Luteipulveratus mongoliensis: one gene and its partner. The protein of the gene in region 1 interacts with the protein of each later gene in a pairwise test. Links are inferred from orthologs where the notes say so. Each region holds a gene or a part of one and is shown in the gene's direction. Other genes may lie near its edges.

Region 1 (3,735 bases):
GCTGCAGACGGCTTCCCAGAAGCTGGACAAGGCCGTCACCAAGGGCGTCATTCACAAGAACCAGGCCGCCAACAAGAAGTCGGCTATGGCCAAGAAGCTCAGCAGCCTCTCCTGACCGAGAGCACGATCACGGCCGCTGCCCTCGGGCGGCGGCCTTTTCGTTGCCCTCCGGAAGGTGCGGCGCGGCGTCGCCCTGCAGCGGTCATATCGGGCTGCGCTAGGCTTGAAAGATGAAGCAGCTGCTGCTCCTTATTCAGCCGCGTTGATCTAGTCGGACATCAACGCGGCCAACCCCTCCATGTGAGGGGTTCTTTCATGTCACGAGTCCGGGGCGGCACTGCTACTTCAAGCACGAGGGACACACATGGCTGAGCAAGAGCACCAGCACCGCTACACCGCCGCGCTGGCCGGCGAGATCGAGCGACGCTGGCAGGACCGGTGGGAGCAGGACGCCACCTTCGAGGCGCCCAATCCGGCCGGTCCGTGGGCGGACCCGGATGCGGTCGCAGGGCGCCAGAAGTTCATGGTCCAGGACATGTTCCCTTACCCCAGCGGCGCGGGTCTGCACGTCGGCCACCCGCTGCCGTTCGTCGCCACGGACGTCTGCGCGCGCTACCAGCGCACGACCGGCAAGAACGTCCTCTACACGCAGGGCTTCGACGCCTTCGGCCTGCCGGCGGAGCAGCACGCGGTCCAGACCGGACAGCACCCGCGCAAGACGACCGAGGACAACATCGTCACCTTCACGCGGCAGCTGCGTCAGCTGGGTCTGTCGCACGACAAGCGCCGCAAGGTCGCCACCATCGACCCCGGGTTCTACCGCTGGACGCAGTGGATCTTCCTGCAGATCTTCAATGCCTGGTACGACGAGTCCGCGGGCAAGGCGCGGCCCATCGCCGAGCTGCTGATGGCGTACGAGAAGGGCTCGGTCGCGACTCCCGACGGGCGTCCGTGGGCAGACCTGAGCGACGCCGAGCGGCGGGAGGCCGTCGACAGCCGGCGCCTGGCGTACAAGAAGGAGGTCCCGGTCAACTGGGCTCCTGGTCTGGGCACGGTCGTGGCCAACGAGGAGGTCACCAACGAGGGGCTGACCGAGCGCGGAGACATGCCGGTCTTCCAGCGCAACCTGTCCCAGTGGATGATGCGCATCACCGCCTATGCCGACCGGCTGACCGATGACCTGGACCGGGTCGACTGGACCGAGTCCATCAAGCTCATGCAGCGCAACTGGATCGGCCGCTCGCACGGCGCCTCGATCACGTTCGCCGTCGAAGGTTCCGACGCGGGCATCGAGGTCTTCACGACCCGACCCGACACGATCTTCGGTGCGACGTTCATGGTGCTGGCGCCCGAGCACCCCCTGGTTGCGGCCGTGATGCCGGATGCCTGGCCCGAGGGCACCAAGGACGCGTGGACGGATGGCGCGCCCGACCCCAAAACGGCCGTGACGGCGTACCAGCGTGCGGCCATGCGCAAGAGTGACCTCGAGCGCCAGACGGATGACAAGGCCAAGACGGGCGTCTTCACCGGTGTGTTTGCGACGAATCCTGTGACAGGAGAACGCGTTCCGGTCTTCATCGCCGACTACGTGATGATGGGCTATGGCACCGGCGCGATCATGGCCGTGCCGGGCGAGGACCCGCGAGACTGGGACTACGCCAACAAGTACGACCTGCCTTACCTCCGTACGGTGCAGCCGACCGAGGGCCACGACGAGGACGCCGCGTTCACCGGCGCCGGCCCGATCATCAACTCCTCCAATGAGCGAATCTCGTTGGACGGCAAGGAGATCGAGGACGCGAAGGACGCAGTCATCGCGCTCCTGGAGGCCGATGGTGTCGGTCGGGGCACGGTCACCTACAAGCTGCGCGACTGGCTGTTCAGCCGGCAGCGCTACTGGGGCGAGCCGTTCCCGATCGTCTACGACGAGGCCGGCGTGGCGCACGCGCTGCCGGACTCGATGCTGCCGGTGGAGCTGCCTGAGGTCGCCGACTACTCCCCGAAGACGTACGAGCCCGATGACGCGAACGCGCGACCCGAGTCACCGCTGTCGCGTGCGGAGGAGTGGGTCGAGGTCGAGATGGACCTGGGGGACGGCCCGCAGACCTACCGCCGCGAGACCGACACGATGCCCAACTGGGCCGGATCCTGTTGGTACGAACTGCGATACACCGACCCGGCCAACACCGAGCGGTTCGTGGACCCCGAGGTCGAGCACTACTGGATGGGCAAGCAGCAGGGCAGCGGCGCTGGCGTCGCCGACGATCCGGGGGGCGTCGACCTCTACGTCGGCGGACCCGAGCACGCGGTGCTGCACCTGCTCTACGCCCGTTTCTGGCACAAGGTGCTCTACGACCTGGGTCACGTGTCCTCGGAGGAGCCGTTCCGCCGGCTGTTCATTCACGGCTACGTGCAGGCGTACGCCTTCCGCGACCACCGTGGGCAGCCGGTGCCGGCCGCTGAGGTGGAGGAAGTCGCCGGCCCGGACGGGACGACGTACACCTGGCAGGGCAAGCCCGTCGCCCGTGAGTACGGCAAGATGGGTAAGTCGCTCAAGAACGTCGTGACGCCCGATGAGATGGCCGACGAGTACGGCGCGGACACATTCCGGGTCTACGAGATGTCGATGGGTCCGCTGGACCAGTCGCGGCCATGGGAGACGCGCGCGATCGTCGGATCTCAGCGCTTCCTGCAGCGGCTGTGGCGCAACGTGGTCGATGAGGAGACCGGCGAGGTCCGGGTGGTCGATGACGCGCCCGACGACGCGCTGAATCGCTTGCTGCACAAGACCATTGACGGTGTCCGGGCCGACTACGAAGGCCTCCAGTTCAACACGACCGTCGCCAAGCTGATCGAGCTCAACAACGCGGTCACCAAGGCGGAGGTGCCTTCGCGCGCGGTCATGGAGCCGCTGGTGCAGATGGTCGCACCGCTGGCTCCGCACATCGCCGAAGAACTCTGGTCACGGCTGGGTCACGCCGACTCGCTGACGTTCGAGCCATTCCCGACAGCCGACCCGGCCCTGCTCGTCGACGACACCGTCACGTGTGTCGTGCAGGTCCAGGGCAAGGTGCGCGACCGCCTTGAGGTCTCTCCGTCGATCACGGAGCAGGACCTGGAGCGGCTGGCTCGCGAGAGTCAGAAGGTGCTGGACTTCTTGGGAGACAAGCAGATTCGCAAGGTCATCGTGCGCGCGCCCAAGCTGGTCAATATCGTCGCCGGCTGAAGGGCGTGCTGACGTGAGTGTGGCGGTCGTGACCGACTCGACGGCGTACCTGCCGTCGGAGATCACGGACGCCCTGCGGATCGCCGTCGTACCCCTCCACGTGGTCGTTGCCGGCCGCTCGTACGCCGAAGGACGCGAGATCGGTACGGCTGAGGTCGCCGATGCGCTGAGGGCCTTCCGGCCGGTGTCGACCTCCAAGCCGTCCGCGGGTGAGTTCCTCGACATCTATGAGAAGGCTGCTGCTGACGGCGCGGACGAGATCGTCTCGATCCACATCTCGGGTTCGATGTCGGCGACGGTGTCCTCGGCGCAGCTCGCGGCCACGGACTCGCCCGTTCCGGTGACAGTGGTGGATTCGCGGTCGCTCGGCATGGCGATGGGTTTTGCCGCCATGTCGGCGGCCCAGGTCGCGGCCGCGGGTGGGACGTCCGCCCAGGTCGTCGAGGCCGCTCGCACCCGCGCCCTGAGCGGCACGACGATGTTCTACGTCGACACCTTGGAGCACCTCC
Region 2 (3,305 bases), 280 kb from region 1 along the record:
ACAACAACACGATCTACGTCGGCCCGGGCCGCTCGATGACGGTGATCAACGAGAACACGACCGCACCGCACCATGTCCGGTTCGACAACAACATCGTGGTCAAGGCCGGCGACGGGACCGCGAACCTGCGCCTGCAGCCCGGCACCGCGGTCAGTCCGACGCACAACACGTTCGTCAACGTCAGCGGTGTGGAGTCCAATCCGGGCGGCTCGACCGCTGACCCGCTGCTGGTCGCGCCAGGCACCGGCGCGGCCGGGTACCGTCTGCGGGCCGGCTCACCGGCGACCGGTGCAGGAACCGTCATCTCGGACAACGGCGGGCGCGACTTCTACGGCAACCGCGTGCCCCGGGACCGGGCGCCGAACATCGGCGCCTACGAAGGTCGTGGCGTCGGGTAGGGCTGGAGGTCTGGCCGGGCGTCGCGGGTAGCGCGGCAGCGCCGGTCAATGTCACTGCGGTGCGGCAGGATGAGCGGGTGAGTACGACGGAGCAGCCCCCAGCCGACCCGGAGACTGACGGGCCGGTGCCCGATGACGTACGACACGAGTGGGAGGACGTGGCCGAGCAGGTCCGCGGCCATCAGTTCGCCTACCACGTCAAGGACACGCCGACCGTCAGCGACGGCGAGTACGACGGGCTCATCCGCCGCCTCAACGAGATGGAGGAGGCGCACCCCTCGCTGCGGACGCCGGACAGCCCGACCCAGCAGGTGGGCGCGACCTACTCCACGGAGTTCACGCCCGTTGACCACGTCGAGCGGATGCTCAGTCTCGACAACGCCTTCAGCGCAGACGAGCTGGCTGCGTGGGCGGCTCGCGTCGAGCGCGACTCCGGGGGAGCGGAGGTGCACTTCCTGTGCGAGCTCAAGATCGACGGGCTCGCGGTCAACCTGCTCTACGAGGATGGCCGACTGGTTCGCGCCGCGACCCGCGGTGACGGCCGCACAGGCGAGGACGTGACCCTCAACGTCCGCACCATCGAGGGCATCCCGCACCAGCTCAAGGGGGACAACATCCCGGCGCTGGTCGAGGTGCGTGGCGAGGTGTTCTTCCCGGTCGAGGACTTCACCGCACTCAACGTCTCCCTGGTCGAGCAGGGCAAGCCGCCGTTCGCCAATCCCCGCAACACTGCTGCAGGTTCGCTGCGACAGAAGGACCCGAGGGTGACCGCGAGCCGCAACCTGCGGATGCTCGTGCACGGCATCGGCGCGCGGACCGGCTTCGACATCACCCGCCAGTCACAGGCGTACGACCTGCTGGGCGGCTGGGGGCTCCCCGTCTCGACGCACTCCAAGGTCGTCAAGGACATCAAGGCCGTGCAGCGTTACGTCGACAAGTACGGCAAGTCGCGCCACTCGGTCGAGCACGAGCTGGACGGGGTCGTGGTCAAGGTCGACGAGGTGTCGGTGCAACGGCAGCTCGGCTCGACCTCGCGGGCGCCGCGCTGGGCGATCGCGTTCAAGTACCCGCCCGAGGAGGTCAACACCAAGCTCCTCGACATCCGCGTCGATGTGGGCCGCACGGGCCGAGTGACCCCATTCGGCGTGATGGAGCCGGTCAAGGTCGCCGGCTCGACCGTCGAACGGGCGACGTTGCACAACGCGTTCGAGGTCACCCGCAAGGGCGTGCTGATCGGCGACACGATCGTGCTGCGCAAGGCCGGCGACGTCATCCCCGAGATCGTCGGTCCGGTCGTCGACCTGCGCGACGGCTCCGAGCGCGCGTTCGAGATGCCGACCGACTGCCCGGCCTGCGGCACGCCGCTGGCCTACGAGCGCGACGGTGACAAGGACATCCGCTGCCCCAACGCGCGGCACTGCCCCGCGCAGCTCCGCGAGCGGCTCTTCGGGCTGGCCGGCAGGGGAGCGTTCGACATCGAGGCGCTGGGCTGGGAGGGCGCGACTGCGCTGCTGGACTCCGGTGTGCTCGCCGATGAGTCCACCTTGTTCGACCTCTCGACCGAAGACCTCGTCAAGGTGCCGCTCTACACCCGAGCGGCCAAGAAGACTGACGCCGAGGACGCAGTTGTCGATGGAAAGACGTTGTCTGCCAACGGTGCTCGGCTCATCGCCAACCTCGAGCAGGCCAAGCAGCAGCCGCTGTGGCGCGTGATCGTGGCGCTGTCCATCAGGCACGTGGGACCGACAGCCGCTCGGGCGCTGGCCTCGGAGTTCCAGTCGATGGAGGCGTTGCGCGAGGCCGACGCCGAGCGCATCGCGGCGACCGAGGGTGTCGGGCTGGTCATCGGCGAAGCCGTCGTGGCGTGGTTCGCCGTCGACTGGCACGGGCAGATCGTCGAGCGGTGGGCAGCCGCCGGTGTGCGGATGGCCGACGAGCGGGACGAGTCCGTCGTACGCACGCTGGAGGGCCTCACGATCGTCGCCACCGGTTCACTCGAAGGCTTCTCACGCGATGAGATCAAGGAAGCCATCGTGACGCGCGGCGGCAAGGCGTCCGGGTCGGTCAGCAAGAAGACCGACTTCGTGGTCGTCGGGGCCAACGCCGGCACCAAGGCCACCAAGGCCGAGGAGCTCGGTCTGCGCATCCTCGATGAGTCCGGCTTCCGCACCCTGCTCGACGAGGGTCCGTCCGCGTTCGCTGAAGCCGACGACGAAGCGGCCGACGACGAGACGGCGTCGGAGGACGATACATGACCGAGACATCACCGTCCGTGGCGCTGGATGACGTCCTCGTGCACGTTGACCGTGCGTTGAGCGGCATGCGTACGACGCTCGAGTCGCTCGGCGACGACCTCGCCAACCGGCGCCCTGACCTCGAAGGCGCCAACTCTGCGTACGTCATCGTCACGCACTGCCTGGGCGTCATGGAGTTCTGGGCCGGTCAGGTCATCGCCGCGAGGGCCATCGATCGGGACCGAGCGGCGGAGTTCGTGGCGACAGGCACCGTGGACGACCTGGTCACGCGAATGTCGTTGCAGCGCAAGCATTTTGAGCAAGACCTGGAGGCGTTCGACGGCGCAGCGCCCCCGCCCGGTCCGCTCGATGACCGGGACCGCGAAGACATGCCGCAGTTCACCCGTACTCAAGGCGGCGTGCTCATGCACATCTACGAAGAGCTCGCCCAGCATCGCGGCCATCTCGATGTGACCGCAGACCTCGTTCGCAAGGAGCACAGATGAGCGCGCACGACGTGACGATCTACTGGCGGCCTGGGTGTGGCTACTGCACCTCGTTGCGGGCCGCGCTCGGGCCCGACGGCTCGCGCGCGCAATGGCGCAACATCTGGGAGGACCTCGAGGCGGCCGAGGTCGTTCGAGGCATCAACAACGGCAACGAGATCGTGCCG

The links.
Region 2: the proteins of leuS (region 1) and ligA interact in binary tests that used the Escherichia coli proteins (3 or more experiments, as listed by UniProt). The link is inferred for Luteipulveratus mongoliensis from one-to-one orthologs.

What each region holds. Positions count from the first base shown.
Region 1 is NZ_CP011112.1:3,723,787-3,727,521, reverse strand. What follows is about bases 7-3,426. They hold leuS (leucine--tRNA ligase), read left to right. Parts: upstream 7-364; coding sequence 365-3,226; downstream 3,227-3,426. Other genes in these bases: VV02_RS17675 (DegV family protein), read left to right, coding at 3,255-3,426; rpsT (30S ribosomal protein S20), read left to right, coding at 7-115. Outside these bases: more of rpsT, read left to right, coding at 1-6; more of VV02_RS17675, read left to right, coding at 3,427-3,735.
Region 2 is NZ_CP011112.1:3,999,947-4,003,251, reverse strand. Bases 75-3,064 are described here. They hold ligA (NAD-dependent DNA ligase LigA), read left to right. Parts: upstream 75-475; coding sequence 476-2,653; downstream 2,654-3,064. Other genes in these bases: VV02_RS18970 (mycothiol transferase), read left to right, coding at 2,650-3,064; VV02_RS18980 (right-handed parallel beta-helix repeat-containing protein), read left to right, coding at 75-398. Also shown: more of VV02_RS18980, read left to right, coding at 1-74; more of VV02_RS18970, read left to right, coding at 3,065-3,138; VV02_RS18965 (glutaredoxin domain-containing protein), read left to right, coding at 3,135-3,305. UniProt on the Escherichia coli protein: DNA ligase that catalyzes the formation of phosphodiester linkages between 5'-phosphoryl and 3'-hydroxyl groups in double-stranded DNA using NAD as a coenzyme and as the energy source for the reaction.